DNA from 4 places in the Neobacillus sp. K501 genome. Region 3 is predicted to be linked to each of the others. Evidence: predicted binding sites of a transcription regulator. Region 3 holds the regulator's gene; each other region holds the start of a gene.
What was found. Region 3 encodes Rex, which represses fermentation and respiration genes when NADH is low (regulators of the CRP and FNR family bind a similar motif). Its sites were predicted from a motif close to TTGTGAAATATTTCACAA; they were not measured.
Positions count from the first base shown of each region.

Region 1: the regulator Rex is predicted to act here: its motif matches at 1,990-2,007, upstream of ACWM35_RS13075 (formate/nitrite transporter family protein).
Region 2: the regulator Rex is predicted to act here: its motif matches at 4,108-4,125, upstream of ACWM35_RS03415 (TIGR04053 family radical SAM/SPASM domain-containing protein).
Region 4: the regulator Rex is predicted to act here: its motif matches at 2,008-2,025, upstream of ACWM35_RS14255 (DUF438 domain-containing protein).

Region 1 is NZ_JBSLYA010000005.1:63,955-72,106, forward strand. It holds gene ACWM35_RS13070 (endonuclease MutS2) at 1-1,824, shown strand, start outside; gene ACWM35_RS13075 (formate/nitrite transporter family protein) at 2,037-2,888, shown strand; gene ACWM35_RS13080 (hypothetical protein) at 2,927-3,067, opposite strand; gene ACWM35_RS13085 (cold-inducible protein YdjO-related protein) at 3,167-3,352, shown strand; gene ACWM35_RS13090 (hypothetical protein) at 3,394-3,585, opposite strand; gene yhfH (protein YhfH) at 3,686-3,820, opposite strand; gene yhfH (protein YhfH) at 3,894-4,028, opposite strand; gene ACWM35_RS13105 (PAS domain S-box protein) at 4,326-6,485, shown strand; gene ACWM35_RS13110 (hypothetical protein) at 6,608-7,183, opposite strand; gene fdhF (formate dehydrogenase subunit alpha) at 7,633-8,152, shown strand, end outside.
Region 2 is NZ_JBSLYA010000001.1:688,601-696,752, forward strand. It holds gene ric (iron-sulfur cluster repair di-iron protein) at 108-806, shown strand; gene moaA (GTP 3',8-cyclase MoaA) at 873-1,889, opposite strand; gene ACWM35_RS03410 (Crp/Fnr family transcriptional regulator) at 2,166-2,861, shown strand; gene ACWM35_RS03415 (TIGR04053 family radical SAM/SPASM domain-containing protein) at 2,904-4,028, opposite strand; gene ACWM35_RS03420 (DsrE family protein) at 4,216-4,554, opposite strand; gene ACWM35_RS03425 (metal-sulfur cluster assembly factor) at 4,557-4,865, opposite strand; gene ACWM35_RS03430 (alpha/beta fold hydrolase) at 4,884-5,654, opposite strand; gene ACWM35_RS03435 (Cof-type HAD-IIB family hydrolase) at 5,862-6,674, shown strand; gene ACWM35_RS03440 (hypothetical protein) at 6,789-6,941, shown strand; gene ACWM35_RS03445 (DUF3813 domain-containing protein) at 6,943-7,128, shown strand; gene ACWM35_RS03450 (YitT family protein) at 7,177-8,022, opposite strand; gene ACWM35_RS03455 (DegV family protein) at 8,138-8,152, shown strand, end outside.
Region 3 is NZ_JBSLYA010000017.1:2,987-11,138, reverse strand. It holds gene ACWM35_RS23830 (YdiK family protein) at 1-203, shown strand, start outside; gene ACWM35_RS23835 (CPBP family intramembrane glutamic endopeptidase) at 1-3, shown strand, start outside; gene ACWM35_RS23825 (MDR family MFS transporter) at 246-1,745, opposite strand; gene ACWM35_RS23820 (cytoplasmic protein) at 1,756-2,463, opposite strand; gene ACWM35_RS23815 (cytoplasmic protein) at 2,476-3,192, opposite strand; gene ACWM35_RS23810 (YhbD family protein) at 3,205-3,828, opposite strand; gene ACWM35_RS23805 (redox-sensing transcriptional repressor Rex) at 3,987-4,640, opposite strand; gene moaC (cyclic pyranopterin monophosphate synthase MoaC) at 4,662-5,159, opposite strand; gene ACWM35_RS23795 (ABC-F family ATP-binding cassette domain-containing protein) at 5,338-7,254, shown strand; gene tsaD (tRNA (adenosine(37)-N6)-threonylcarbamoyltransferase complex transferase subunit TsaD) at 7,797-8,152, opposite strand, start outside.
Region 4 is NZ_JBSLYA010000005.1:287,494-295,645, forward strand. It holds gene brnQ (branched-chain amino acid transport system II carrier protein) at 1-1,065, shown strand, start outside; gene map (type I methionyl aminopeptidase) at 1,217-1,960, shown strand; gene ACWM35_RS14255 (DUF438 domain-containing protein) at 2,145-3,374, shown strand; gene ACWM35_RS14260 (LL-diaminopimelate aminotransferase) at 3,565-4,737, shown strand; gene ACWM35_RS14265 (aldehyde dehydrogenase family protein) at 4,760-6,241, shown strand; gene ACWM35_RS14270 (3-hydroxyacyl-CoA dehydrogenase) at 6,338-7,186, shown strand; gene ACWM35_RS14275 (CoA transferase subunit A) at 7,228-7,929, shown strand; gene ACWM35_RS14280 (3-oxoacid CoA-transferase subunit B) at 7,910-8,152, shown strand, end outside.

The sequences.
Region 1 (8,152 bases), on a different contig from region 3:
TCTCCATCCGCCCATCTTAAACAAATAGAAGCCTGGTTGGATGAAGTAACCGAAGCAGTTGAAATTTTGACAAAGTCTTCAAGTGTACCTGTACATGGATTGAGTGGAATGGAGCTAATTTTAAACAAATTAAACAAGGGTGCTGCGCTCGTAGCAGAGCAATTTGTCAAGCTTAACGATTTCTTGGATTGTTGTGGGAAAATGCGAAGGTTTATGCAGGACAAAGGATACCTAGCACCAAGAGTTTCTGCCTATGTGAGTGTAATTGAGGAACTTCCAGAGCTTGCCAATGAAATCACTCGCTGCATTCGAAATGGAAGAGTGGATGACTATGCAAGTAAAGAGTTACTGAAAATTAGAAAACAGATGGCTATTTACGAAGAACGACTCAAAGAAAAAACGTTGCAATTGCTGCGTTCTAATAAGTATAAAAATTATTTACAAGAAAATGTTATCAGCCAAAGAGATGGGCGTTATGTGATTCCCATTAAAAAGGAGTACCGCAATAAAATAAAAGGAGCTGTGCTAGATACATCGGCTTCCGGTTCAACTCTATTTATTGAACCAGAAGAAATTTCACATTATCAAGATCAAATAACATGGCTACAGGCAGATGAAGAGATGGAAGAACAAAAAGTTCTTACCTATTTAACAGGTTTGGTTGAAGAGAGAGAACAGCAAATTCGTTTAGCCATCGAAACGATGGTACACTATGATACATTGTTTGCTAAAGCAAAATATAGCCGTTCGATTAATGGAGTGAAGGTTCATATTAATCAAGACCAAAAGATTAAGCTAATTAATGCAAAACATCCACTTCTGGGGGAAAAGGCTGTGCCATTGTCATTAGAAATGGACGAGGGACAATCGGCATTTGTGATTACAGGACCTAATACAGGAGGAAAAACAGTTACCATAAAAACGGTTGGACTTTTAACATTAATGGTACAGTGTGGTCTTCATATTCCCGCTTCAGAAGAAAGTAATCTTTGTATCTTTGAACGGATTCTTGTTGATATTGGCGATGGTCAGAGCATTACAGAAAATCTCAGTACTTTTAGTTCACGGATTGTAAATATTATTGATATTTTAAAGGAAACAAATGAAAGTACACTCGTTTTATTAGATGAACTTGGATCGGGTACAGATCCAGGCGAAGGTATGGGGTTAGCCACAGCGATACTAGAGCAGCTGTATGAAAAAGGAGCTGTGCTATTTGCCACTACACACTATAGTGAAATTAAGGAGTTTGCTGAAAACCATCAAGGCTTTTTGAATGGGTCGATGGAGTTTGATTTAAAAACACTTAGTCCTACTTATCGTTTAACAATCGGCAGAGGAGGGGAGAGTCAGGCATTTGCCATCGCACTCAAACTAGGAGTTCATCCAAAAATCATAGAACGAGCTCATCAAATTACGTATAAAGAAAATAAAAAATATATATATGAAGAAGTCGATAGATGGAAACGTAAGGAACTTGAAAAACAAGTGATTGTGAATAAGTACAAAAACCAAAGAAAATCATCGGAGCAAAAAGTGAATATTCCTGTTTACATCCAAGGTGACAATGTGAGAATATCTCCAACAAATGAATTCGGAATCGTTTATTCAGGTCCTGATTCACAAGGGAATTATATTGTCCAAGTAAAACAGGAAAAGCAGACTGTTAATCATAAAAGGTTAAAGTTATATATTTCAGCAAAAGAGCTATATCCAGAGGACTATGATTTCGATATTATTTTTCAATCAAAGGAAAATCGTAAGAAAAGTAAAATCCTATCCAAAAGACATGATGAAGAAATTACAATTGATTTCTCAGAATAAACCAAGAAAGGATGATACCATTTGGCGGTGTCATCCTTTTGGTTGATAAAAGTCAATGAACAAAATATGAATTTCAAATGAAAACGGTTAATAAACTGTCAAATAACGTTCATAGGAAATCTATTAACAAATGAAATCCTTAGGTTTAATATGTAACTGTACATTATGTGAAGAACATCACAAACTTAATTAAAAATGAAGGAGTCTTGTCAATGGAACTGCAACCAATGGATCAAGTCATCCAAAATGCGATAAAAAAGAAAGGATATTTACAACAATCAATTAGCAAATACTTAATACGAGCAGCTTTATCTGGTATTTATATTGGATTTGGAATTATATTATCTTTTCGACTAGGAGAGGGCTTTTATGACATTCATTCCCCTGTTGCATCGATAATGACCTCGATATTCTTTGGAATTGCACTTGTCCTGATTATATATGGAGGCTCAGAATTATTTACAGGTAACACGATGACTTTTACAATGAGTACATTAAAAAAAGCTACAACCTTCAAGGATCTGATTGAAAACTGGATCGCATGTTATTTTGGTAATTTAATGGGAGCAGTCTTTTTTGCATTGATCATTCTGTTTTCTGGAATTCTCTCGACACCTGAAAATAGTCAGTTAATTATGGCTACAGCATCGGGAAAAATGCATTATTCAGTTATAGAACTGTTTTTTCGTGCTATTTTATGTAATTGGGTTGTTTGCTTAGCCGTTTGGCTGCCGATGCATGTAAAAGGGGATGCGGCCAAAATTTCTGTCATGATGTTGCTTGTTTTTGCCTTTGTTGCTTCTGGTTTTGAGCACAGTGTGGCCAATATGGTAACTTTTTCAATTGCCTTAATGGTTCCACATCCTGAAACGATATCATTAATGGGTGCCATACATAATCTAATTCCCGTGACAATTGGTAATATAATTGGAGGTGGGTTATTTGTGGGTGGTGTATATGTATTCCTCACTTCCTCGGTCAAGCAAAAAAAGGCTGTGGAAAAACATGCTTCAAAAATGAATAATGAAACAAATCCCATCTATTTGAAAAAGATAAAAGTTTAGCCTTCCCTTTTTGGAAGGCTATATTTTTGTCGTTTCTTCTATTTCTTATTTTTTAAATATTTTTCTGCGAGCAGATGCTTGACCTGGTTGTAGCTTAAGCCTGATTGACTATTTAATCTTTTTACTTCGTTGATATCCGTCCCAGCAACTGTATAGTTTTTTTGTTTGGAATTCCTCATTTTTTTAGGTCCCTTCTTAATTTGTTTTGGTAAAAGGATTACTTTTAGCAATGAAAACGAATGTTTTGGTACATACTATAAAAAAAGGAGGCGATTCCCATTTTTTATGGTAAAAGAGCTAGGGATGAAGAATTTGAAACCATCATGATTGATACTGAAATTTACTCCTGTATAGATGATTCTTGCATTGGCTGGATGAGAAAGGATTTTGTCACGGATGATTTGCTTTGTCCGATGTGTGGAAATGAAATGATTCATGAGATTAAAGAACTTCCTAAAATATAAATTGTAAAAGACTGTCACACTGGTAGACAGTCTTTCCTTTTTTAAAGATTTTCATTTTGCTGACGAATTTCATCACCTGTAATCAACGTGTTAGCTTCCTTTAGTCTTTCATGTTCATCCACTGAATCACCTGGAACATATTTTTGTTTTGGCAATATGTCTCCATAATTATTCGTCATTTGCGGTTCCTTTGGTGCTGTCGTTAAGTAATCATCTTTTTTAGCTTTAGCCATGGAGCACCCCCTCCTATTTTAAGGATTTGCATAACGGCTAAGATTATCCCCTCCGATTGCTTACAAAGAAAAAACTCTCCATAATGGAGAGTTTTAGTGGTTATTCTTCTCTTTTGGCTAAACAACGGTCGCATTCCATTAGGTAGCTTTCTGCTTGTTCTTCCATGTGCTGACCACATTCCGGACATTCTTTTTTTGGCAGGTTACGGAAAAATTCTACAGGGCTCATTAACATTTCATATTCCTCCTTTTTCAATACAGAACGAAAATATAATAATTGTTGTAGTACAGATAGTACAAAAAATGGCTTATTCTTCTTTTTTTGCTAAACAGCGATCACATTCGATTAAATAACTTTCAGCTTGTTCGTCAATGTGTTGACCACACTCAGGACATTCCTTCTTTGGGAGATTACGGAAAAATTCAACCGGACTCATTAACATTTTGGACTCCTCCTTATTTAATACAGTTTATTAAGTTCTTGTCTGTTGTAGTACAGTATAATCAAAAAAAAGGGATTTGTGTAGACTTTTTTGAAAAAAAAATAAATTTTTTCTAAAATGATACATTTATCCCATCTCAGTTTAGTTTGAACCGATAAATAAAAATAAATGCAACCTGCTAAATATAACTCTCTAATTAATGGGTCAATATTCCTATTATTAATGCTTCCATAACTTGCAAAATTCCTTTACAATCAAATGAGACACAGAATTGTAACAATTGGAGGGGTGCTGTAAATGGATACAGTATCAGTAACTTTTCATCCATTTTTGATATTTATTGCTATTGGTTTAACGATCATGGCCTCCTATACTGGTTTAGATATGTTTACTTTAATTAAGAATTCTAAAAAAAATAGTAGACTATTGTATCTTGGCGGCTCAATCGCGATAGGATTGGCAATCTGGATTATGAATTTTATCGGTATCATTGCTGCTGATAACGATCGTTTTTCAAGTTACCAAATCCCGTTAACCGTGTTATCTATTTTAATCACAATTGCTTTTTCAGCAATGGCATTTTTTCCTTTTTTTAATAAAACAATTCACTTTATTCATCTTTTAACTGGCAGTTCATTTTTAACCATTTCTGTTTATGCCATTCATTTTATCAGTATTTATGCGATGAACTTATCACTTGAATATAATCTTTTTCTCTTTATTTTCTCAGGTGTCTTGATTTTTGGCTCCTTTTTCTTTTCTTTATGGATTCTTTTTTCTACTAAAAGCCAATTAAACGGGAGTCATACTTGGTTAAAACCGATTAGTGCACTAATAATGTCCGGTACAATTGCTGAAGGACATTTTCTATTAAAAAGAGGTTCAACATTAATTTCTACCCAAAATCAACAGATTGTTTCTGGAAATGAAAATGCATTTCTTATATATTTAGTATTATTTATCACGGTTTTAATCATTGGTGGATTAATTGCCTCTAGTAATATGATTGGAAAACTTCTGGTTGAATCGGATACAAACTTAAAGGATATCAGAGCAGCTCTTGATGCTTCTGCCATTGTCGCGATGACGGATCCGAAAGGAAAAATCACTTTTGTGAACGAAAAATTTGAAGAAATTTCAAAATATAGTCGTGATGAATTATTGGGTCAGGATCACCGAATTTTAAATTCGGGTCTCCATTCAAAAGAGTTCTTTCAAGAATTATGGCGTACAATCGGCCAAGGCTCAGTTTGGAAAGGGGAAATTTGCAATAGAGCAAAAGATGGCTCGACATACTGGGTAGATACTACGATTGTGCCGTTTTTGAATAAAAAAGGTAAACCATATCAATATGTTGCGATAAGAACGGATATTTCTGATCGGAAAAGACAAGAAGTTCACTTGAAAGAATCGATTAAAGATAATACAGATATTCGATTTGCTCTTGACCAATCTACGATTGTTGCCTTTACTGATGCGAAGGGGATTATTACAAGTGTCAATGATAAATTCTGTGAAATTTCAAAGTACAGTCGTGAAGAAATTATTGGTAAAGACCACAGCATCTTAAATTCTGGATATCATTCGAGGGAGTACTTTAAAGACTTATGGAGAACCATTGGTCAGGGAAGGGTATGGAAAGGTGAAATACGAAATCAGGCTAAGGATGGGACACTCTATTGGGTGGATACAACGATTGTTCCATTTTTGAATGAGCATGGTAAGCCGTATCAGTATGTAGCAATTAGAAATGATATAACAGAACGTAAGAAAACAGAAGAAACGCTCCACCGCCAGGATAAACTTGCGGCTGTAGGTCAATTAGCGGCAGGTGTTGCCCATGAAATTCGAAACCCTCTAACATCCATGAAAGGTTATGCAGAATTCCTAACGCTAGATGAAAAAGATCCGGAACGCTTAGAGTTTATGAATATTATTCTCGATGAAATTGAACGGGTTAATACGATTGTGGAAGATTTCATGGTATTAGCAAAGCCAAAAATGATTGAATTAGAAGAAATGAATGTTGTTCCTGTCATTAAAAATGTAGTTTCTTTGTTGGAATTTGAGGCTAGAAAGAGGCATGTTCGGCTTTCTTTTGATTGTGAGCATGAAATTATTCAAATTGAATGTGACGAAAACCGTTTAAAACAGGTATTCTTAAATTTCATTAAAAACGGAATTGAAGCAATGCCGAATGGCGGTGAATTGCGTATTAGAACAATGATTCAGAATAACAATGTGCAAATCTCGATACAGGATACTGGTATAGGCATTCCTGAAGAAAAATTGAAAAGGCTCGGAGAACCATTTTATACCACAAAGAAAAATGGAAATGGTTTAGGATTAATGGTTAGTTTTAAGATTATCGAAAATCATAATGGGAAAGTATTTGTTGAGAGTGAACCGAATAAAGGAACAACTTTCAATATTCTATTACCAGCAAAACCAGCATAAAAAACGGGAGAGCTAATTCTAACGGGTTCCGTTCAGAGGGAGAAACAACTAAAATAACATTAATAAAGGAGGTGCGATTCGCACCTCTTTTTTTGTACTAATTTACATAGGAATTATCATCATTATTTAATTTTGTTCTTCCATTGTGGATTATCTGCTACAACGAATGAGTTAAATAGTGAATCATACTTATCCCCTTCGAGTGAGTAAACAGAAATTTGAGGTTGAGAAATCATTGACTCATATAATGTTTCTACCGTATGGAACAATTCTTCGATTAAAAGTTGAGATATAACTTTACCCTTAATGTCCGCTATCCCAGGGTAATCCTCAACCATTTCCGCTTCTAAAAATGGTTGTGCCTTCATCATTTCTGAAATTTGTCCATTACCAGAGAACTTTAATAAATCACGCCAGTACGGACAAGCCAACATTATTGAAATAAAACCATTAAAACTTTTCCCGACCTTTCCAGCCTGTCCTTCTGAATCAATATATATAACCGGGAGCTTTTCAACTTCACCAGAACCAATTAATACAAAAATTCCACCCGACGCGTCTTGAGCAAGAATCGTAGCTTTTTCATCTATCTTAAAATAAAATTCTTCTGTATCTGAATTAGGCTCAATCACTTCAAAGTCATAGTATTCAATAAGATTATCAACTATTTCGGGTTTGCTCAAAATTGTTGTAAACAATTTCGGTGTCTCCAAATTTATTCCCCCTCATTAAGTTACTTGTTACTGAAAGTTAAGAATAACTGTATTTTATTTCAACTTATTGGTGGTAATCCCTAATCCTAAATAAATTAACATATATTTCAGTAGGTATTTTAGCATACAAATTAGACACCGACTAATAATTATTAGTCAACGAAAAATTGTTGTGCTAAAACTACTGCTAATTTGAAGAGGAAATGTCTTTAAATCAACATTTATGGGCAAAAAAAGAGACCAAATTGCTATGCGAATTGGTCTTCTAATTATTATGCTAATTATATTGTTTCTCCCCTTCAACGGAACCCGTTAGAGCTAATTCTCTCGTTTTTTTATTTTAATTTCAAAAAATTTTAATGAAAGGTAAGCTAATTTCTTGTTTTATAGATTAATATAATATATGAAATAAAGTTTATTTTGGAGGGGAAAGAATGGGCGAAGCAAATGTAGTGAAAACAATATGCGGTTATTGTGGTACAGGGTGTGGACTAGTCCTTGAGGTCCAAAATAATCGAATCATGAAAATACGCGGGGATAAGGATGCCCCTGTTAATAAGGGACAAACCTGTGTAAAAGGTGCTTTTGCATATGAATATGTACATTCTAACAAAAGATTAACAACTCCATTAATAAAAAAGGCCGGAAAATTAGTAGAAACCACTTGGGATGTAGCTTATCAATTTATTGCTGATCAATTATCCAATATAAAGAATACTTGGGGACCTAATGCCATTTCGATGTTTGCCTGCGCAAGAACGACAAACGAATCGAACTTCATTACGCAAAAATTCATGAGGGCTGTCATCGGGAGTAATAATATCGATGGATGTAACCGAACCTGACACGCCCCAAGCGTTGCCGGTCTGGCAACTGTTTTTGGAAACGGTTTCCCTACTAATACACTGGAAGACTTTGATAGAGCGGAAGTATTGCTCCTCATGGGGTCCAATA
Region 2 (8,152 bases), on a different contig from region 3:
ACATTAAAATCTTTATGGATATGTGATTCAGGTCACCTATTTTCACTTAAAAATCCAGTATCCTTAAATTAGAAATAAAAAGCTTATCAAATTTAAGGAGGATCTTTATGATTACATTCCCTTTTTCAACAAACTCTTTAGTTAAAGATATTGTCAATGAATTTCCAAAATCCAGTGATATATTTAAAAAATATCGAATCGACTTTTGCTGTGGAGGCAATATCCCCCTGTCACATGCAATTGCTGCAAACCAAATCAATGAAGAAGTATTAATGAACGAATTAAAGGAAGTTTATGAAAAAAGCAGTTCAACAGAAACTGACTTAGAGGTTTGGACAAAATCGGATTCAAATACGATTATTGACCATGTTATTAACCATTACCACCTAACATCAAGAGAAGAATTATCCATGATGAGTCCTTATGTAACTAAGGTATCTCGTGTTCACGGTGACAGCCACCCAGAGCTTTTAAGAGTATATGAACTTTTTTATGAGTTAAAGAAAGAATTAATCGAGCATATGGATAAAGAAGAAGCCATTGTCTTCCCAATCATTAAGAAGCTTGCAGACGGTACGGTTGAAAATCGTGAGGAATCCATTCAAATGATTGTAGAATTAGAAAAGGAACATGATCATGCAGGAGCAATCTTAAGAGAGTTACGCGAAATCACTTCTGATTTCACTCCACCAGTAGATGCTTGCGGAACTTACCGTTTAGTTTACAAGCGTTTAGAGGATCTTGAGGGACTGACCTTCATGCACGTACATCTCGAAAACAATATTCTATTTCCAAGATATCTTTAAAAAATGGAGGCTGAGAAATCAGCCTCTATTTTAATGAAAAAAACTCTCTTCAAAAAAGAGAGAGTTTTAGCCACCGATATAGGACATTTCAATTTTTTTGCGCTGTTTTGTAGTTTCAGCGGTTCTTTCATCGGAATACCTGTCTTCTCTGCCATTCCAAATGCTAGTAATCCGCTCACGCAACTCAGCATCTGTTGCTCCGTTCCTCATAAAGTTTCGAATATCATGCCCATTCCCATTAAATAAACAAGTAAAAATCTGTCCATTAGCAGAAAGTCTTGACCTAGTACAGCTGCCGCAGAAAGACTCAGAGACAGAAGAAATAAAGCCTACATTTACGTCTGTATCCTTGTAATTATATAATTTTGCAACCTCACCAAAATAAGCAGGATCGAGAGCATCGATTTGATAATGTTTTCTTAGCATTTCATATATTTGTTTTTTTGTGATGACATCATCCATTTTCCAGCCGTTCGATGATCCAACATCCATATATTCGATAAAGCGAAGCTCTAAACCATTATTTTTACAGAAATTTGCCATAGGGATAATTTCCGAATCATTCAGCCCTTTTTTAACAACCATATTAATTTTTACCCCAAGCCCCGCATTCTGAGCTGCTTCGATTCCATCTAAAACTGGTTTAGTACTGACACCGCGTCCATTGATCTTGCCAAATAATTCATCATTTAGTGTATCGAGGCTGACATTTACTCGTTTAAGCCCAGCCTCTTTTAGGTTTACAGCCAGTTTTGGCAGTAATACACCGTTCGTGGTTAAAGCAATATCTTTTAAACCTGATATACTTGAAAGCTTCTGAACTAAAGTAGGCATATCTCGGCGAAGGAGAGGCTCGCCGCCAGTTAGACGGATTTTTTCCACACCTAAGCTCACAAAAATTTTAGCCAAACGTTCAATTTCTTCATAGCTAAGGAGAGCACTTTTTGGCAGGAATTCAAAATCATCTCCAAATTGATCAGCAGGCATACAATACTGGCAGCGAAAATTACACCGGTCAATAACAGATATTCGCAAATCTCGTAAAGGCCGATTTAATTTATCTTTTATAATGGTCTTTTCCAATTTATATCAACTCCAGTAGTTTCAAGAAGCTAGTGATTCCATAAATCTTGCCATTTCATTAAGTCTATTATTCACTATTTTTACACTTCTTATATACTTTTCAACATTTATTCACAATCGAATTATAATACACTTCAACACTTTCTTACACGAAATCATATAAGTTTTCACTATATTGTCATTGTTTAATCGTATTTATGGTTAAAACCTACGATAAAATGAAACTAACAAATAAAATACAATGTTTATCAAAGACACTTTGAGGTGAAAACCATGATGACGAATATCAAACCAACTCATTCTATAGAAATTAAAGAATTGCTTCGTTTTGCCGATAGAAAGATAAAAAGTGAGAGAGGAACCTATTTGTTCCAAGAGGGGATGCTTGCTGAAGAGCTTTTTATTATTGTTTCCGGTAAAGTTCAAATAAGCAAAATTACTACTGATGGCCGTGAACTCTCCTTAAGAATTTGTGGTGAAAATGATATTTGCGGTGAATTAACACTATTTACCGACAATCCGAGATATTTATTAAGTGCTAAAGTCCTTGAAGAAGGCGAAATAGTTGCCATCAAAAAAGACGTGATTGAAAGTGAAATTTTTCAAAATAGTAAGCTTGCGTTCGAATTTATGAAATGGATGAGTGATCATTTCCGAAAAACTCAAACTAAATTCCGTGACCTTGTTTTAAATGGAAAACGCGGAGCACTTTTTTCTACACTTATTAGGATGACTAATAGTTATGGTATTCAAAAGGATAACGGAATATTAATTGATTTACCATTAACGAACCAAGAACTTGCTAATTTTTGCGGAACTTCAAGAGAAAGTACAAACCGAATTCTCAGCGAACTAAAAAGGGATAACATTATTCAAGTTAAAAAAGGAAAAATTACGATTATTGATCTCCAATATTTAAAAGATGAAATCGGCTGTGAAAATTGTCCTGCCATTTATTGCAGTATTGAATAGAACTTGGAAGCAATCGTCGAGGATTGCTTCCATTTTTTTATTTTATTGCTGTTGCTTTTCTCGTAAGGCTTTAGGAATGTAGACGCAGAATGGTTCACTTTCAAGGTAATCTCCTGTCATCGAATATGCTCTAGACCTTGATCCTCCGCAAACATGGCGGAATTCACATACTCCACATTTTCCTTTGTACAAATCAGGATTTCTTAGAGATTGAAAGATTGGAGATTCCCGATAGATTTCTGCTAACGGCTGTTCGCGGACATTCCCTGCTTTCACTGGCAGCAAACCGCTTGGATAAACGTCGCCAATATGTGAAATAAAGACAAATCCATTTCCATCATTTACACCTTTTGGAGCACGGCCAAGTCCGTCAATTGAACCTGTTAGCCCCTGTTCTGTTAGGGCACTAAGATAGTTAATCTCGTCGGTGTGTTCTTTTGCTTCACGCATCTTTTGCTGAATTACAACACGACGGTAATGCTGTGCTGCTGTTGTTTTTATATCAAATGAAACTCGTTTACTTAGGTCATATAGCCATCTAAATACTTTTTCATGTTCTACTGGGGAAATCATATCTGATTCCTGTCCTCTTCCAGTCGGCACAAGGAAGAATACACTCCATAATACGCAGCCTAAATCCTCAACCATTGCTGCCATTTCATCGAGATACTCAATATTATATCTTGAAATAACGGTATTGATTTGAATCGGAATCTCCAGTTCATGTAAATATTTTATTCTTTCCATCGTTAAATCAAATGATCCAGCTGTTCCACGGAAATGGTCATGCACCTCAGCAGTCGGGCCATCAATACTAAAGGCCCAACGGGAAAGGCCAACTTCCTTTGCCTTTTCAATCGCTTCTTTCGTCACATTAGGGGTTGCACTTGGAGTCATGGAGACCCTAACACCTTTTTCAACAGCATATTTAGCAATATCAAAAACGTCTTCCCTCATTAACGGGTCGCCGCCAGTAAATACAAGCATCGGATTATTCATTTCATATATTTGATCAATTAATTGTTTACCTTCTTCAAACGATAGCTCACGAGGGTCCCTACGATATTGTGCTTCTGCACGGCAGTGAAGACACTTTAATTGACATGCACGTGTAAGCTCCCATATCACGATAAATGGATCTTTATTAAAATCTCGGCCAAAAGCCATATGAAACGCCTCCTAAAACCAGCTATTTCAATCCAAACAGCCTTAATACTTGTATTATAATGCTGTTTATATTCTAAAAAAGTGAACTACCTCACAGCACTCCCGTTATATATGTCCTTTTTGTGAAGATAATAGAGTAAAAGCAGATTGTGGAGAAAAACAAAAAACAGCAGAGTTTTCTGCTGTTTTATGAAATCGTAATCACTTCAAATCTACTGGACAATTCGATAAAATCTGCCATTCCGCTTATTTTACCTACAGTTAATTTTTCAGCAACACCGTAATGATCCACACAGGTCTTACATGCTAAAATCTCTACACCTTTTTCTTCAAGCTCTTGTAAATGTAACGATACGAATGAATCCCCAGTCATTGTAAGTACACCACTGTTCATACAAAATACAGCAGCTGGAAATTCATCCCTTTGCTTTAGCAACGTGAAATAGGTTTCTAGAATATTTTCACCCAATACTTGGTCGCCTCGTCCAAGCTGATTTGAACTTACTAAAATTACTTTATTTTTCATTTCTAACGAATCCCTAGAGCAATTTTTGCATAACGAGACATCATATCTTTATTCCATGGCGGATTGAAGACAATATCCACTTCCACATCCTTGATTTCCGGAATATCTGCTAACGCTCTTTTTACTTGGTCAACAATCGTTCCCGCTAGCGGACAGCCCATTGAAGTTAAGGTCATCGTAACCGTCACATTTCCCTCTTCGTCCATCTCTGTATTATACACTAAACCTAAATTAACAATATCCACACCTAATTCTGGGTCAATGACAAGCTCTAGAGCACCTAGTATATTTTCTTTTAAATCTTCATTCATTTTCTTCACTCCTATTATTTATAAATGTTTTCCAAACCATTCTACCGTTTCCTTCAGTCCTTCTCTGCTAACTTTGTGGTCAGCTTTTTCATCTGAGATAAAATGTAGTAGGTCTGGCTGTTTATGGTAATCATCCTTAATCTCTTGATAAAATTGATACGTTAAATGATAAGGGACCACTGGGTCTTTTTTTCCATGCCAAAATAATAATGGCCTGTTCTCAAGTTTTTCCGGCTGAAGACTCAAGTCATAATCTTGAAGGACAGCTAATTGTTCACTAATCTGTTTCTCAGTAAAAGGAAGTTTGAAACCCTGACTTTGTAAAAGGTCCATCTGCCATTGAGAAAATTTTTCATAAGCCGGCATCCCCATTAAACTGACCGCTGCTTTCACCCAGCTATACTTTGTTAAGGCACCAAGTGTTACAATACCGCCCATAGACGTACCAGCGAGTCCAATTCGTTCTTGATCAGCTAAGCCCTCATGAACATAGTATTCCTTAACATCTTCTAATTCATGGATCGTTTGGATAACAATTTTCCAAAAATAGCTGTACAGCTCTATTTCCGAATAAATATTTTCTTCCCTTTCTCCATGATATAAAGCTTCTGGAAGAATCACTCGAAAACCTTTTTCTGCTAATAAATACGCATAGTGGAGATTATGCTCTTTCGCGCTTGTAAAACCATGAATAAAAATAATCATTGGAAGCTTCTCTTGCTGCTTCCCCTTTTGAACAAGATGTAAAAGGGGGATATTTCTCAATAAATATTTTTCTACGATGATCACCTTGGATTGAACCTCCTGAAACCTCATTATATAAATTCTCTTAACGTTAAGGTGTGAATTTTTTTACAGTTTAGGTATAAAATTGTTAACATAGGACTTATAGAAAGAATAGTTTTTAAAGCTACTCTATTGTAGTGTAACATTTCGAAACATTATTTTCTAAAAGTATGATTTACAAACATGACAAAAGATAAAGAAGGAGTCCATATGACAGAGAGACACTTAATTGCACTTGACCTTGATGGGACGTTATTAAAGGATGATAAAACGATTTCTTTAAAAACAAAGGAGATCCTGCGAAAAGCCAGGAATGAGGGGCATATCGTAATGATTGCTACTGGAAGACCCTATCGCTCAAGTGAGCAATATTATCACGAATTAGAATTAGATACGCCAATCGTCAACTTTAATGGTGCTTTTATGCACCACCCACGAAACCCAGGATTTGGAATGTATCATGAGCCGCTTGATATTAAGGTAGCAAAGGATATTGTTGAAGCTTGCCGTTCTTTTCACTTTCACAATATCATTGCTGAAGTGATTGATGATGTATATTTCCACTATCATGATGAGAAACTTTTAGATATTTTCAGTATGGGTAACCCGAATGTTACTACAGGGGATTTACAAAAATTCCTAAAAGACTCTCCGACTAGCATGTTAATTCATACCGAAGAGGATCAGCTAAAAGTTATTCGCGACCATCTTTCAGCAGTCCATGCAGAGGTGATTGACCACCGCAGCTGGGCAGCACCATGGCATGTCGTGGAAATTATTAAAGTCGGTTTGAACAAAGCCGTCGGATTGAAAAAAGCAGCGGATTATTTCGGCATTCCTAAACAAAGAGTTATCGCTTTTGGTGATGAGGACAATGATTTAGAGATGCTCGAGTATGCAGGATATGGTGTTGCCATGGGAAATGCGATTGATAAAGCAAAGAATATTGCCAATGAAGTAACTCTCACCAACGAAGAAGATGGAGTTGGCGTATTTTTGGCTGACTTGTTAAAGATTAAATAATTCATTGGATCAAACCAGTGTTTACCTTATTGAATGTTTTTAATTTGAGCATACTATTTTTGTGAGGCAGCTTTAGCTGATTCGCACCAAGCTCTTTACATTGGAGGGATTCGAATGGGTAAACGAAACAAATCCAAACGCTTTGTCCAGCAAGGAAAGGATACCGTTAGCAAGCACGATGAACGAATTCCTTATCACATGACATATGCTGAAGCAGAAGCTCAGAAAATGTCCAATGTGCAAGAATCCTCGCTTGGAGGAATATAATATGGGCAACCAGTTGTTCCAGGAAGCACGAAGATTTGTTGAGATGGCCAAAACAGCCAACCCAGCTGACCGCGATTCTGCCATAGCGAAAGCAAAAAATGCTCTTAGTTCTGCTTTTGCCAATTCCACAGTCGCAGAGCAAAGTCAGCTCCAAGAAATGCAAACTGAGCTTGAGCAAGTGAAATAAGAAAGTCAAACAGAGAGAAAAGCTGACATAAACCCATGTCAGCTTTTCTCATTTATCCCTTCGGAAAAATCCAAAGATCCCAGTCGTTTGAATAATATTGGTGAAAGCATTCGGATCAGTTTCCCTAATAATTCTCTCTAAATCATATAATTCATAGCGAGTGATTACAATCATCAACATATCTTTCGTTTCATTTGAAAATGCCCCTCTTGCAGGAATCATCGTAATCCCTCTAACAAGCTGCGAATGAATAGCTTTCTTTAATTCATCCGATTTTTTCGTAATGATCATCGCTGTTAGTTTGTGGTGCCTTGTATGAATCGCATCAATGACTCTTGTCGAAGCATAAAGGGATACAATGGTATATAAAGCTTTTTCCCAGCCATATAGGAAACCTGCGGTAACGATAATGATAGCATTTAGGGTAAACATATACGTTCCGATCGGTTTATCTTTCATTCTCGATAATACCATTGCAATAATATCTAACCCCCCGGTCGAAGCCCCCCATTTTAATGTTAATCCGACCCCAACCGCTAAGATGACACCGCCAAATACGGCATTAAGAAGGATATCATTGGAAACCTCTTTTATCGGGATTAATTCTAAAAATAAGGAGGAAAGTGCCACGCTTAAAAAGCTGTACACCGTAAAGGATTTTCCTACCTTTAACCAGCCAAGAATGGCTACCGGAATGTTTAATAACAATAATAATAGTCCCATTGATACATTAAGCGGTGTTTGTTCACTTAAAATTTTGGAAAGTAATTGCGCAATTCCAGTAAACCCGCTTGAATACACATTTGCAGGTATTAAAAATAAATTTATTGCTAAAGCATTTAAAAATGCCCCCACAATGACAATCACAACTTTTTTTGCCTGAAGCCAAAGCATCACAACATCTCCCTTACATCTATCAAATAAGTATTTGTTCATTGTTTTTTTTTAGTGAAACCGATAAACTGATACTATCAATAAAACAATAAAAGCTTGAAAGCAGGTGAGCTAAATGCAAGTAAAAATA
Region 3 (8,152 bases):
TGAGACGTTCACCTTTGTTTTCCGGATTTATTTATTTCGTGCTCGGCAGCTTATTTACTTACTTTGCCATTCATGATGTTCAGCAAAACGGCTGGGGCTTTTTCAGCTATTTGCTCGTGTTGCTTGCCACATTTGATTTTGGTTCAGGCATTAAAATTTTTATTTTCTACTTTAAGTTCAAGGATAAAATTAAAAACAAATAGCGAAAAGCCTTTTCCCCCAGCATACGGGAAAAGGCTTTTCGCTTATTTTGAAACCTCTCGATTAATCACCATTCGTTCTTTCCCTAGTACAAAAATAAACAAAAACCCGAGCCCCGCGGGTACAAGAGCCCATGTAAAGGTTTGTACGATGGAGCTTGATAAAGCTTCTGTTATCTTCTCTAAAATTTGCGGCGGAATTTGACTTCTTGCTTCCTCCGATAATAATGACTGTGAATCCCCTTGTGCCATTGAACCCATACCGCCAAATGCTTCCGAAAGCTTGTCATTTAAACTGTTTCGTTGGATCATCCCAAAAATCGTAATCCCAATCGTCATCCCAAGCGAACGGATGAAATTACTGGTAGCCGTTGCCGACCCGCGCTGTTCCATGCCGAACGGATGAATCGCAGCCATGCTCAACACTGAAAAAGAAAAACCGACCCCTAAGCCAATGACCACCATGTAAATGGTTAAAACAGCTCTGCTAGTTTCAGGTGTAATCGTGCTTAATAATAGGAAGCCAGCGATTAAGATAATCGCTGAAATAAACATAATGTTTCGATAGCTCATCTTTGTTGTCAGGAATCCTCCGACTTGAGCGGTAATTACCGACCCAACCATCATTGGTAATAAAATCAGCCCTGAATTGGTTGCCGTTCCGCCATAAACGCCCTGTACAAAAATCGGTATATAAACGGTACCTGCCATAAACGCCGCACCATAGAATAGTCCAACCAGGGTGCTTCCGGCAAATAACTTATTTTTAAACATGACAAAGGAGATGATCGGATCACTTGCCTTCGTTTCAACATACAGAAAGATAATAAAAAGCAAAGCAAATCCCGCGAATAAGCTCATAATAATGCCAGAATCCCAGTCATATTTCTGACCGCCCAGCTCAAGTGCAAACATCAGACAGACAACAGCCCCGACTAACGTAACCGCTCCCCACCAATCGATGGACTGCTTTTTGTGAATCGGTGATTCTTTATAGGCAATGACAATGAAAATGAGCGAAATAATTCCCAGCGGCATGTTAATATAAAATATCCAGTGCCAGCTGATATGATCGGTAATAAACGCTCCAAGTAATGGCCCAAAAATACTCGACAATCCAAAAACCGCTCCAAACATTCCACCCATTTTACCTCGTTTTTCAGGTGGAAATAAGTCAAACATAATCGTAAAAGCAATGGGTACGAGCGCCCCGCCGCCAACACCTTGTATCGCTCGATATATACTTAACTGCGTGATATTTTCTGCAGTTCCACATAATGCTGACCCAACCATGAACAAGATTAATCCAAAAATAAAGAACCTTTTCCGTCCGTACATATCAGATAACTTCCCAAAAATCGGCATTCCAGCCATCTCCGCTACCATATAAGCGGAAACAACCCAGACAAAGCTTTCGAGGCCGCCAAGATCCCCGACAATCGTCCCCATCGCCGTTACAACAATCGTGTTATCCATTGAGGCCATCAGTATTCCTAGTAACAGGGCAGCAACCACCAAACCTAATTTACTCTCCTTCGTAACCATCCCATTCTCCTCATCTTTTATTCGATATTTTTACAATGGCTGATCCTTCTTGCGTAAAATCCTTGGTATATTCAACTAAATCGATATGGCAGCCATACCCTATCTTGACATTGTTGCCTCTGACAACTGCTGCTTTCGTATTTTCCAAAAAAATCTCATCACCCTCAATTACTTTTACAAAAAGGGAAGCATCATGATCCCCAAATGGGAGAAAGGCAGATTTTCTTTTTATGGTGATTTTCCCGCCACCGATTTCCTCTGCGATACTTTCACCAAAGCGGAGGACAATTTTTATCTTATCGGCGTTAAGCAGACCTTTTACCTCCATACCGCCATTTAGAACAAAGTTCTCATATTCCACATCTCCCTTAACCGAGAGGCTACCCTTAATATCAGCCTCATCCCCTGATAAGTCCTCACCGCTGTCGAGCGTGCCAAGAATCTTTATTTTCTTTAATTCTGACGTGCCGCCGATCATCATATTGCCCATGATCAACATATCATTTGCAGTCATATTCCCTTTGACTTCTGCTTCGCCAAACACTTTTACGGACCCCGTTTTAACATTTTCTAGTGCTTCACAAGTGCCATATACCTTAAGGACATCACAGTCCACATCGGTTATTATATTTCCGTCTCCCCTGATAGTGATTTTGTCATAATGCCCACCAGGATAATCCCCAGATCCATTGATCGTAAGATTTTGACCTTTACTCATTCCTTTCCCCCCTTACACTTCTCTGATTTCTTTCACGATTGCCGTTTTATCGATCGAAAACTCCCCAGAGTATTCCACGACATCAATCGTACAATTAGCACCGATCAAAACATGGTTTCCTCGGACTATTTCCGCCTTGGTGTTTTCAATTTCAATTCGATCGCCTTCAATCAATTCCGTCTCTAACTGGGTTGGCAGGATCGATTTAAATAGTCCCAATAGCGAAGCTTTTTGTTTAATCACAATCGTATGACCACCGATTTCTTTCGCTTTACAATCCCCAAAAAGTTTTATGTCGATTTTTTCCGCATTCAAAAGACCACTGATTGTAAATTGTGATTCCGCCTTAAACGTTTCTGCTTCGCAATCTCCTTCTACGGTTAACCGGCCATGGATACCTATTTCATCACTTTTAATTTTCCCGCCCACAGTTGCTTTTCCGGCTACTTTTAGTTTCTTAACATAGAGGCTATTCGCGATTTTAGCTGTTCCATCAACCTTTAGGGACTCACCCTCAAAATTCCCGTTAATTTTCCCGTTTCCGTTAATTTTGCCTGCTTGTGCAAATACATTCCCATTGACAACCCCAGAACCGTTGCAATCAAATTCCGTACATACTATATCGTTATTAACGGTCCCTTTTCCATTTAATTTCACTCGATCGAACTCTCCGCCGTTGGAAGACCCAAAACCATTGATCACCAAATCTCTCCTGATTTTCGAATCCATATTTCTGCTCCTTTATAGTAATTTCGCTTTTATTTCCTCCATACATGCCATCAACGAGAGGTGTGCAACCGTTTTGGTACCAGGTTCACATCGGAACCCCTCTGGATTGATTAACAATAGACAAGAAGATACCCCAAGCTTTCTCGTAATCACCACTTCACAATGTTTCTGCTTAATCTCCTGCCTGTTGGGGATTAATACTTGCAGCAGCATCTTCCCTTCATCCAAACTAATTTCGCCTGATTGAAGCAGCTTTTCTAATACATAAATCTCCAGCATCCTTGATAAATTAAAACGTGGTCCGCTTTTTTCGAGATCTAAATATAAATCCATTACAACTTGAGAAACAATGTTACGTTTTATGATTTCGCTTGACTCTAATGTTAAATTTGACAAATTGGGTGAAAACATATCTGCAAGTTCATCTAAGGACAAATTCTCTTTCATTGTTTGGATTTTTTCTATTCTTTCTAAAATTTTTGCTTTTGGAAAGAAGGTTTCCTGACCCGTAAACGTTGATTTCCGTACAAACCATTCTTCAGGAATAAGGTCTTTACGTTTCCAACGGTATAACTGTCCGTACGAAATTCCGGCCGCTTCTAATAAATCCTTTTTCGAAATTAACTCCTCGCTCATTTTGTAAAACTCCCTTCTAACAACAATGTAACATAACACTGTTACGTTGTAAAGTTGTGGAAATGAAAAAACTCTTCCCTTTTAGAGAAGAGCCTAAAGTCATCGTTATTTATCCCGCATTAACGGGCAGTAAAACCCCCACTGATTGAAGTTTCACTTTATTCCACTTCCTCAGCCGTTGGATAGTGCTTTAAGAAGTAGACGAGAGATTGCAGTTCTACCGCTAGATCAATGTGATGGACACGAATCGATGACGGGACATTTAATCTCGCTGGAGTAAAATTCAAGATTCCTTTCACATTTGCTTTTACCAGCCGGTCAGTTATCATTTGCGCGACCGGTGCAGGTACCGTCAGAATCGCCACCGGAATTTCCTCTTTCGCCAAATATTCATCCAAGTCATCCATATGGTAGACTGGGACATCGCCGATCGTCGTACCCATTTTTTCTGTGTCCACATCAAAGGCACAGGCAATTTTTGTATTATTATTTTTCAAAAAATTGTAATTAAGAAAAGCGGTTCCGAGGTTACCCACCCCAATCAACGCCACTTTTGTTAATTCATCCTGATCTAATGTTTTTCTGAAAAATGTAAGAAGATAATTCACATTGTAGCCGTAACCCTTTTTCCCTAAGGCACCAAAATAGGAAAAGTCCCGGCGAATGGTTGCAGAATCCACTTTCACGGCCTCACTTAATTCCGCCGAGGAAACCCTTTGTTTGCCGGAAGAATGAAGATTCTTTAGAAATCGATAATATAAGGGAAGTCGCTTTGCTGTCGCTTGTGGTATTTTCATCGTATCGTTACTCATAATCTCCACACCCTTTGTTCTTTATTTAACCGGTTCGGTTCTTAGGAAATCTCCGTTTTTCCCTCCGGTTTTTTCCACTAGATAAGTTGATCCAATCACCATACCCTTATCTACTGCTTTACACATATCATAAATGGTTAACGCACAGGCAGATGCCGCTGTTAGCGCTTCCATTTCAACACCTGTATTCCCTTTTGTTTTTACTGCTGCTTGAATATTTAGGCGATACGCTTCCGTCTGTTCCTGTTCCCAAGCAAAGGTTACATTGACACCCGTCAACGGAATCGGATGGCACATCGGAATGATATCCCATGTTTTTTTCGCTGCCAATACCGCGGCAACCTGCGCGACAGCAAGAACATCGCCTTTTTTCATTTCATTATTTGTGATTTTTTCATAGATTTCTTTACTAACAACAATGCTGGAATGAGCAAGCGCCGTCCGTGCTGTCTCTGGTTTATCACTAACATCAACCATCTTTGCTCTTCCTTCTTCGTTAAAATGCGTAAACTCTGCCATACAATTAATCCTCCAATAAAAAGATGATACACTATTTTTATCCATTTGTCTGTGAAACTTTGAACGAATTACGATAAATTATCTGTTTTTTCAGGAGAAACCTATGACCATATAGACCTTTATTGCCGCAACTGTAGGAATAAGGTACACTAATTTTAAGTAATAGAGGTGAATTTCAATGATATTATTACAAGTTAATCAATTACAGAAATATTATGGTGCTGACCTTATTTTATCGAATATAAAACTTGAATTACAAACCCGTGACCGTGTAGCCCTTGTTGGAAGGAACGGGGCGGGCAAGTCAACGCTATTAAAAATTATCGCCGGACACCTGTCCCATGATGGCGGAGAAATTATTAAACCGAAGGAAGTCACGATCGGTTATTTAGCACAGAATACGGGCCTAGAATCGAATTTGTCTATTTGGGACGAAATGTTGACGGTGTTCGAATCCCTTAGGTCCATGGAAAAATCACTAAGAAAGCTCGAAGAACGAATGTCAGACCCTTCCGCTTTCGAGGACAGTGGCAGCTATGAAAAGATCTTAAAGGAATACGACCAGCTTCAGATCCAGTTTAAAGATCAAGGCGGCTATCAATACGAGGCCGATATCCGCTCGATCTTACATGGTTTAAATTTCCCTGATAGTTCGGTGATGATTTCAAGTCTAAGTGGTGGTCAGAAAACACGTCTGGCGTTAGGGAAATTACTGTTAACCAAGCCGGATATTTTAATCCTCGATGAGCCGACGAACCATCTAGATATTGATACTCTTTCCTGGCTTGAGCAATACTTACAAGGTTATGATGGAGCCATCTTGATCGTATCCCATGACCGTTACTTTTTAGATAAAGTCGTTACACAGGTATATGAGGTTTCTCGTAAGCAAATTCAGAAATTCATCGGCAACTACAGCTCTTATCTGGATCAAAAGGCAGCCAATTATGAGCGGGATATGAAGCTTTTTGAGCGGCAGCAGCAGGAAGTCGCAGCCCTTCAAGACTTCATCCAGCGAAACCTTGCACGAGCCTCCACAACCAAAAGGGCTCAAAGCCGCCGTAAAAAACTCGACAAAATGGAACTTATGGATCGCCCGTTAGGTGACGAAAAATCGGCAACGTTCTCATTTGAAATCGAAAAGCAAAGCGGAAATGATGTTCTGACCGTTGACTCCCTTGCGATTGGCTATGATGGCGAGAAAATTTCAGATGATATTTCCTTCCGTGTCTACAGAGGCGATAGTATTGCTTTAGTAGGTCCGAATGGCATTGGCAAGTCGACATTATTAAAAACGATTATCAAAAAGCTCCCGGCCTTAAGTGGCAATGTCTTATATGGCACCAACCTCAATATTGGTTACTACGATCAGGAGCAGGCGGAGTTGACCTCCAATAAGCGTGTATTGAACGAACTTTGGGATGAGTATCCTTTAAAAAACGAAAAGGAAATCCGGACTGTATTAGGAAATTTCCTCTTCTCTGGTGACGATGTGTTAAAAATCGTTTCTACCTTAAGCGGTGGTGAAAAAGCCCGACTTGCACTCGCGAAGCTGATGTTGGAGAAAGCCAATGTCTTGATTTTGGACGAGCCTACTAACCATCTGGACCTTGATAGCAAGGAAGTACTCGAAAATGCGCTGATCGATTATCCTGGAACGATTTTATTCGTCTCTCATGACCGTTACTTCATTAATCGGATTGCGACAAAGGTTGTAGAATTAAGCGGTAACGGCAGCACGGAGTTCCTTGGAGACTACGATTATTATGTTGAAAAAACACTTGAGCAGGAAGAACTTCTAGCATTAGAGGCTGCTACGGTAAGCAAGAAAGCTAATGCAGAATCTCCTGAGAAAAATAGTTATCAACAGGATAAGGAAAGTAAAAAGCTTGAACGGCAGCGCAAACGGAAATTAGAAGAAATAGAGTTGCGGATTGAAGAGTTAGAGGAACAGATCCAAGGTTATGAGGAACAGCTTTGTGAGCCAGAGATTTTCCAAGATCACGAAAAGGTTTTAGAAATTAATTTAAAAAATGAAAAGGCAAAAGCTGAACTGGAACAGTTAATGGAGGACTGGGCTGAATTAGCTGAATAGATAGAAGTGCAGGGCTTGGAGAATTTATTCCAAGCTCTTTTTCCTGGATTTCGTATGTTTTTCGACAAAATTTACCGGAATTCGCTACAAATCGAGCTTGATTTTCGCTTTTCCACAAGGTTATTCACATATTAAATCTGATTTTTTCAGGCTAATTCACACTTTTCCACATTGTCCACAAAAAACCGCTCACTTATCCACATTATCAACAGAAATAACATTGGTTATCCACATTATTCATGCTATGCACAATTCTCAGAAAAAAGTTATCCACATAAAAATGTCGGAAAAACTTTATATACTATGTTTTACGTGACCAAATCTCATTTTTTATAATTACCCTTCACACTGATCATCACCAGCTTGGGCATTATCAACCCTTTATAATTACCATTCTCACCGATCCATCACCGGCTCGGGCATTATCAACCCTTTATAATTACCTTTCTTACCGATCCATCACCGACTCGGGCATTATCAACCATTTTTTCTAACTCAGTGCGGGCACATAGAGTCAAAAAAGCCCTTCTATTAAAGAAGGACTATACATTATACAATTCAATATCCAAACCAGGGTTGGCATTTAATGAAAGTTCCGCACGAATGCCTTTTTCAAACATGATACTGCCAGCTGCTGCAATCATTGCCGCGTTATCTGTACATAACGATAACGGCGGAATCACTAACTCAATTCCATCCTTTTCTGAAAAAGCCTGCTCCAACGCGGCCCTCAGCCCCTTATTCGCGGCAACTCCACCAGCGAGTAAAACCTGTTTTACACCATACTCTGCCGTTGCTCTCTCTGTTTTCTTCACTAATACTTCGATCACACTTTCTTGGAAGCTTGCTGCAAGATCTTCAGGTGCGATTGTTTCGCCTCGCTGCTCTGCATTGTGGA
Region 4 (8,152 bases), on a different contig from region 3:
GGTCCACGGACTGGAGCCGTTGCCTATGATATTGGGATTGCGCCATTTGTAGGTGAAGGATTTGGGCAAATAGGTTTGTTTATTTTTACTCTGTTATTTTTTACCGTTACTCTTTGGTTCTCATTAAACCCAGCAAAGCTGGTTGACCATGTTGGTAAATTATTATCACCAGCCATCATTATTCTTATTTTTGTTTTATTGGTTATGGTAATTGTTAAGCCCTTAGGTCCGATTGGAGAACCACAAGCAGCTTATGCGAGTGGAGCGTTTATGAAAGGGTTTGTGGAAGGATATAACACCATGGATGCCCTTGCGTCACTTGTATTTGGAATTATTGTCATTAATGCGATTCGTTCAATGGGGGTTACTTCTGCTCGTGGAGTTCTCTCAGCAACCGCTAAGTCTGGGATTGTGGCCATCGTCTTTCTTGCGATTATTTATGTCGGAGTTTCTTATTTAGGGGCAACGAGCACAGCGGCTTTTGGTCTATTTGATACCGGGGGGCCTGTTTTAGGGAAAACGGCCTTTCATTACTTTGGATCCTTAGGAACTGTGATGCTGTCGGTTATTATCATCCTAGCTTGCCTGACGACCAGTATCGGATTGATTACAGCCTGTGGGGAATATTTTCATTCTCTTTTACCAAAAATCAGCTATAAAAAGTTTGTTGTTTTCTTTTCACTTGTATCATTTATCATCGCTAACTTTGGCTTATCGAATATTATTACATTTTCGATTCCGGTGTTGATGTTCTTATATCCACTTGCGATTGTCTTGATGCTGTTAACGTTTTTATCAAAGTTGTTTAAGGATTCCCAAATAGTATATGTGGCCGCTACTGTTGTTACATTGATGATCAGTACCATTGATGGTTTAAAAACCTTATGCCAATTACTTGAGATGGAATATTATAATTGGTTGTCAGCAATTGTTTCCTTTTATGAGAGATATTTACCTTTATATAATGAAGGGCTGGGCTGGTTATTACCGGTTGTGGTTACGATTATCGTTACTAGTGTCATTGTTTTATCGCAGAAGGATTCGACTACACCTGTTAAAATTTAGGGCTTATTTTAGACACATCTAATCCAATGGGTTTGATGTGTTTTTTCGTAAGGAAGTTATTAGACATTCACTCTTGAATTTTTTATAGAAGAAAAGCTACAATAATATAATGGTGAGAAATCACAAAAATTGAAAGAGTAGGTTTGATAATATGATCGCAAAGACAGAAGAGGATTTTAATGGATTAAAGGAAATCGGCAGGATTGTTGCATCGATTCGTGATGAAATGGTACAAAGAACGGTACCGGGCATTACCACGAAAGAGCTTGATAATATGGCAGGGGAACTTTTTGAAAAAGAAGGAGCACTCTCTGCTCCTATGGGTGAATATAACTTTCCAGGTTACACATGCATTAGTGTCAATGAAGAAGTGGCACATGGCATTCCAGGAAATCGCGTGATTCAAGAAGGAGATATTGTAAATATCGATGTTTCAGGTTCGAAAAATGGATATTTCGCTGATACAGGCATTTCCTTTGTTGTTGGCAAGGGAGATGAAATTCTAGCAAAAATTTGTGAAGTGGCCAAAGAAGCCTTTGATGCAGGACTCAAAAAGGCGAAACCAGGCTCTAAAAAGAGTGGGATTGGCAAAGCAGTGCATCAAACGGCTAAAAAGCATGGTTTAACGGTAATCATGAACCTAACCGGACATGGTATTGGTAGACGGATTCATGAGGCACCGGATCATATTTATAATTATCATGATACCTGGGACGACGAACTGTTGAAAGAAGGTATGGTTATTGCCTTCGAACCATTTATCTCAACAGAAGAAGAGGAAGTATTTCAAGTTGAAGGTGACGACTGGACATATGTCACTGAAAAAAGCTTTGTAGCCCAATTGGAACACACGATCATTCTTACTAAAAATGGACCGATGATCATAACACTTTAAGACTAAAAGCGGAGCTTGCTCCGCTTTTTTTATTTGTATTCATTTTTGTCTAAAAAAATTCACATTTTCTAAAGTAATTCCTTTAACAATGATGTAAATCACAAACAAGTTATCGAAGAAATGATATTTTATGGATGAGAAATATTATCAATCGTAACTAGCATCATTACAAAGGAGAATCCTTATGAGTGAGTTTATTAATAACCGTGAACAAAAAACATTGAATAATAAAAAACGGCTTGAGATGTTAAAACAAATCTTTCAAGACCTTCATGCCGGAAAAAATGTAGAAGAGGTGAAGGCTCATTTTGATGCTTTCATTGGAAAAATTACCGTTGATGAAATTGCCCATCTTCAGCATGATTTTATTGAAGAGGGAAGTATACCCATCGCTGAATTCCAACGGATTTATCAAGCACATACAGACCTTTTTAATGGGACAATTGATAAAGATCATCGCGATAATAATCCAGAAGATCAACCTGGCCATCCGATCCATACTTTTATCTTAGAAAACAAGGAAATTGAACAGCTACTTACCTCCAGGGTTCAAGTCCACTTGGATGAGTTTGACAAGGATGATTGTGCAGACAACATTTATAAACTGTTAGAAGATATCAACCTCCTGTTAGATATTGATAAGCATTACAGCCGAAAGGAAAATTTGATTTTCCCCTATTTAGAAAAGTACGGTATCTATGGTCCAACAAACAATATGTGGAGAATTGATGACTTTATCCGTGATGGTATTAAAGAGGCAAGACAAAGATTAGCGACTTATAGTGGTGACAAACAAGCGGTGATCGAGATCTTTACCTTCATATTGAATGAAGTCAGTGGAATGATCTATAAAGAGGAAAATATTCTTTTCCCAATGGCATTGAAAAATCTAACTGAAGATGAATGGGTGAAAATTGCTCATGAAAGTGATGAAATAGGTTTTTGTTTAATTGGTCCCGCTGCTGAATGGAAGCCAGATAGAAAAGCACTAGATGCTAATGCGATTTCTGAAGGCTATATTAAAATGGAAACAGGCATTTTATCTTTGAAACAACTGGAACTGTTGTTGAATCATTTGCCTGTTGACCTTACCTTCATTGATCACGAGGATGTTGTTAGGTACTTCTCCCATGGAAAAGAAAGAATCTTTGCCAGGACGAAGGCAGTCATTGGCCGTACTGTTCAAAACTGTCACCCGCCAAGAAGTGTCCATGTGGTCGAAGAGCTCTTGGCCGATTTTAAAGCAGGACGAAAAGACACCGAGGATTTCTGGATTAAGTTCCGTGATAAATACGTTTATATCCGCTATTTTGCAGTCCGTAATGAAAACGGAAAATACATCGGTACCCTAGAATTCACCCAAAACATCGATCCCATCAAAGCCATCGACGGTGAAAAACGGATACTATCATAAACGAAAAATAAGTCTCCCTTTGTGGGAGGCTTATTTTTGTATGATTCATACGGAAGGATGTCAAAATTAGCCGCTATTTTTGTTTAAAACAACCATAGTTATCTACCAGAAAAAACGATAAATTTGAAATATAGAAATTCTAATTTTCTGAATAATTTTTGGGTTGATAGAGAGAAAAGGCGGTGAGTTTTTGAAGTATCAATCAAATCGAATCGATCAGATCCCACCCTATTTATTCGCTGAAATCAATAAGAAGAAAGAAGCAATGATAAAGGCGGGCGTAGATATTATTGATCTAGGAATTGGCGACCCTGATCTTCCAACACCTGCTCATATTGTGAATAAACTAGTCGAGGAAATGCAGGACGCGAAGAACTTTAAATATCCGAGTTTCATCGGAATCAAGGAGTTTCGCCAAGCTGTGGCGGATTTTTATTCCCGTCAGTATGGAGTAGAGCTTGATCCGGAAACAGAAGTACTTGCCTTAATTGGTTCAAAAGAAGGCATCGCGCATCTCGTTCCGACGCTCATTGATCCCGGTGACTATGTGCTAATTCCAGACCCAAGTTACCCGGTATATCGCATGGCAACTTTACTAGCGAACGGTAACTATCACAATATGCCATTAACAAAGGGAAATAACTTTGAACCTGATTTTTCAGCCATTCCAACTGAGATTCTGAAACAGTCTAGACTGATGTTTTTAAATTATCCAGGTAATCCTACTGCAGCCACCGTGAATCTTAGTTTTTTCAAGGAGGCAGTGGAATTTGCCAAGAAAAATGCTATCCCGATTGCCCATGATTCTGCCTATAACTTAGTCACATTTGAAGATTACAAAGCGCCGAGTATCTTACAGATTGAAGGTGCAAAAGAGATTGCCGTCGAATTCGGCTCGCTCTCCAAAACGTATAATATGACCGGCTGGCGGATTGGCTTTGTGGTTGGTAATCGCGAAATGATTAAAGCGCTTTCTGTTTTAAAAAGCAATACGGATACAGGTCAGTTTACACCGATTCAAAAAGCCGCTGCCTATGCACTAAATAGTGATCAAAGCTGTGTCACCAAGCACAACCAAATATATAAAGAACGCATGGTGGCAATGCTCGAAGGGCTAAAATCAATTGGTGTGGAGGTGGATCCTCCTAAAGGAAGCTTCTTCATTTGGGCTCCTGTTCCCAAAGGCTATACATCCTCAGAATTCGTTACCAGTGTGCTTGAGCAAACTGGTGTGATTCTTACGCCAGGTACAGCTTTTGGGCCTTCGGGTGAGGGATATTTTCGAGTCTCGCTTTCTGTTCCAACTGAAAGATTATTTGAAGCAGTAGATAGAATCAAACAACGATTAAAAATAACTATCTAGTAAACATATTGGAGGGAATAACATGAAAAAAATCTTAAATTACATTAACGGTGAATGGTCTGAAGCTACTACAGGTAAATTTACACCGGTTGTGAATCCAGCAAACGGTCAAGTTTTGGCAGAAGTCACGCAATCATCAAAGGAAGACGTCGATCGTGCTGTTCAAGCCGCTAAGGAAGCACAAAAATCTTGGCGTTTAGTTCCTGCCCCAGAACGTGCCGAAATTTTATATAAAGTGGCTTTTCTGTTAAAAGAAAGAAAAGAAGAATTAGCGCAAATCCTTACGAGTGAGATGGGGAAAGTCATTGATGAAGGAAGAGGAGAAGTACAGGAAGCGATTGACATGGCGTTTTATATGGCTGGGGAAGGCCGCCGCCTATTTGGTGATACAGTACCGTCTGAGCTTCGAAATAAATTCGCGATGAGCGTTCGTGTTCCGATTGGAGTGGCGGGTTTAATTACCCCTTGGAACTTCCCAATCGCGATCGCTTCATGGAAATCCCTTCCTGCACTTGTTAGCGGAAATGCCGTAGTTTGGAAGCCAGCGACGGAAACACCGATGGTTGCCGCAGCATTTGTCCGGATATATGAGGAGGCAGGTCTCCCTAAAGGTTTATTAAATCTCGTTAACGGTTCCGGAAGTGTAGTAGGAAATGCCATGGTTGAACACCCAGACATCGATCTAATTTCCTTTACGGGTTCCAATGAGGTTGGAAAAGAAATCAACGGCCGCGCAGGTGCGTTATTAAAAAGAACTTCCCTTGAAATGGGCGGTAAAAATGCGATTACGGTTCTAGAAGATGCTGATCTCGACCTTGCCGTAGAAGGTATCCTTTGGGGAGCATTTGGAACAAGCGGACAAAGGTGTACCGCTACAAGCCGAGTACTTGTCCATGAGTCTGTAAAAGAGGAATTAGAAGGAAAGCTTCTAAATCGCATTGGGGAATTAAAGCTAGGTAATGGTCTTGATGAAACGGTAAAGGTTGGTCCTGTCATCAATCGCTCTTCTCTAGAACGGATTGACGAATATGTAAAAATTGGTCAACAAGAGGGAGCAAAGCTTCTTGCTGGAGGAAAAATTGCGAACCTTGAAGGACTGGAAGGCGGGAACTACTATCTTCCTACGATTTTCACGAACGTAACTCCAGACATGAGAATTGCGAAAGAAGAAATTTTTGGACCGGTTGTTTCGATCATCGCGGTAAAAGGCTTGGAAGAAGCGATTGAAGTCAATAACAGTGTAGAATTTGGTCTTTCCAGTGCGATCTATTCTGCTAATGTGAATCGAATTTTTGTGGCAATCAGAGATTTAGACACAGGAATTGTCTATGTGAATGCAGGTACAACGGGAGCTGAAATCCATTTGCCATTCGGTGGAACAAAAGGGACAGGAAATGGACATCGAGATTCAGGTGTGGCTGCGTTGGATGTGTATACAGAATGGAAATCGATTTATGTTGACTACAGTGGAAAACTGCAAAGAGCACAAATTGATAACAACTAATTTATAGATAATTAACCTGTACGTCCTTGTAGGTTCTTTTTATAAGAGCAAAGGAATACAGGTTAATTGTTCATTCGTTAAAGGGGAGAGACGGGAATGGAAAAGTTAACGGTTGTTGGTTCAGGAGTCATGGGCAGAGGCATTGCTTATGTCGCGGCACTTGGTGGCTTTCATGTTTTTTTACATGATGTTAACCAAGAAAATTTGGATAAGGCTAAATTATATATTGAAAAAGAAATGATGAAAAGTGCAGACAGGGGTTATCTCAATCGGGAAAAAGCGGCAGCAGCTTTGAAAAATATTGAATATACAAATAATTTAGAAAATGCAGCAGGAAATACGGATGTGGTTATCGAAGCTGTTTTTGAGTTGATGGAATTGAAGATTGATATTTTTAAACAATTGGACAAAATTTGTCCGAAGCATACGATTCTTGCTACCAATACCTCAACAATGAGTCCGACAGAAATCGCGGCACAAACCTCAAGACCAGAGAAATGTGTAGCGATGCATTTCTTTAACCCAGTTCATAAAATGAAGCTGATTGAAATCATTCGAGGGCTGGAGACCTCAGATGAAACGGTTGAAAAAGCGAAAGAAATTGGAATGAAGTTAGGAAAAGAAACAGTTGAAGTAAATGAATTCCCCGGGTTTGTTACGAGCCGGATGAATTGCTTAATAGGGAATGAAGCGATGAATCTGCTGATGGAGGGTGTGGCTTCTGCAGAAGATATCGACAAAGCGATGAAGCTGGGATTAAATCATCCGATGGGACCGTTAGAACTGGCGGACCTCGTTGGATTAGATACTCGCCTGCGGAATATGGAATATCTCTATAAGACATTGGGGGAAAAGTATCGTCCATGCCCATTGCTGATTAAATATGTAAAGGCAGGCCGGCTCGGACGGAAATCAGGGTCTGGATTCTATCATTATGAGAACTAACCAGCTCACAATGATTGGAGGGAAGTAGATTGGGAAAAACGATGAATTGTGAAAAGCTAAAATCAGCGGAAGATGCGATTAATTGGATTCAAAAGGGCGACCGTGTGTTAGTTGGCGGCTTTGGGCTTTGCGGCACGCCATTTACGTTAATCGATACGATAACAGAGTCTGACCATGCGAGAGAATTAACGATTATCAGTAATAACCTTGGCGAAGCAGGCAAAGGACTTGGAAAACTATTAATCTCCAAACATATCAAAAAAGCAGTCGGCTCTTATTTTACTTCGAATCGGGATGCGGTAAAAGCATGGAAAAGCGGTGAACTCGAAATTGAGCTGATTCCTCAAGGAACCTTAGCCGAAGCCATCCGAGCTGGCGGGGCTGGAATCGCAGGCTTTTACACGAAGACAGCCGTAGGAACGAAGCTTGCCGAAGGGAAGGAAGAGAGAGTGTTTGACGGGGAACGCTATCTCTTTGTCCGAGGAATCAAAGCGGATGTCGCATTAATTAAAGCAGCAAAAGCAGATACGATGGGGAATTTGATTTATTCCAAAACAGCGCGAAATTTCAACCCGATGATGGCAACAGCCGCGAAAATCGTGATTGCGGAAGTCGATGAAATTGTAGAAGCAGGCAGCTTCGATCCTGAACAAATCGTCACACCTCATTCCTATGTTGACATCGTTGTTATAAATGATCGCTATGAAAAAGTAGGGGGTGTATATGTTGAACGTAACCGGTAAGGAGCAAGCCACAGACCGTATAAGAATCGCCAAACGGATTGCCATGGAGCTAAAGGACGGCATGGTTGTGAACCTAGGAGTCGGAATTCCGACTTTGATCCAAAACTATTTACCGAAGGACAGCCGGGTTTACCTTCAATCCGAAAATGGGTTACTAGGGATGGGACCAACACCGCCTGAGGATGAACTCGATATGGATTTAATCAGTGCTAGTAAACATCCG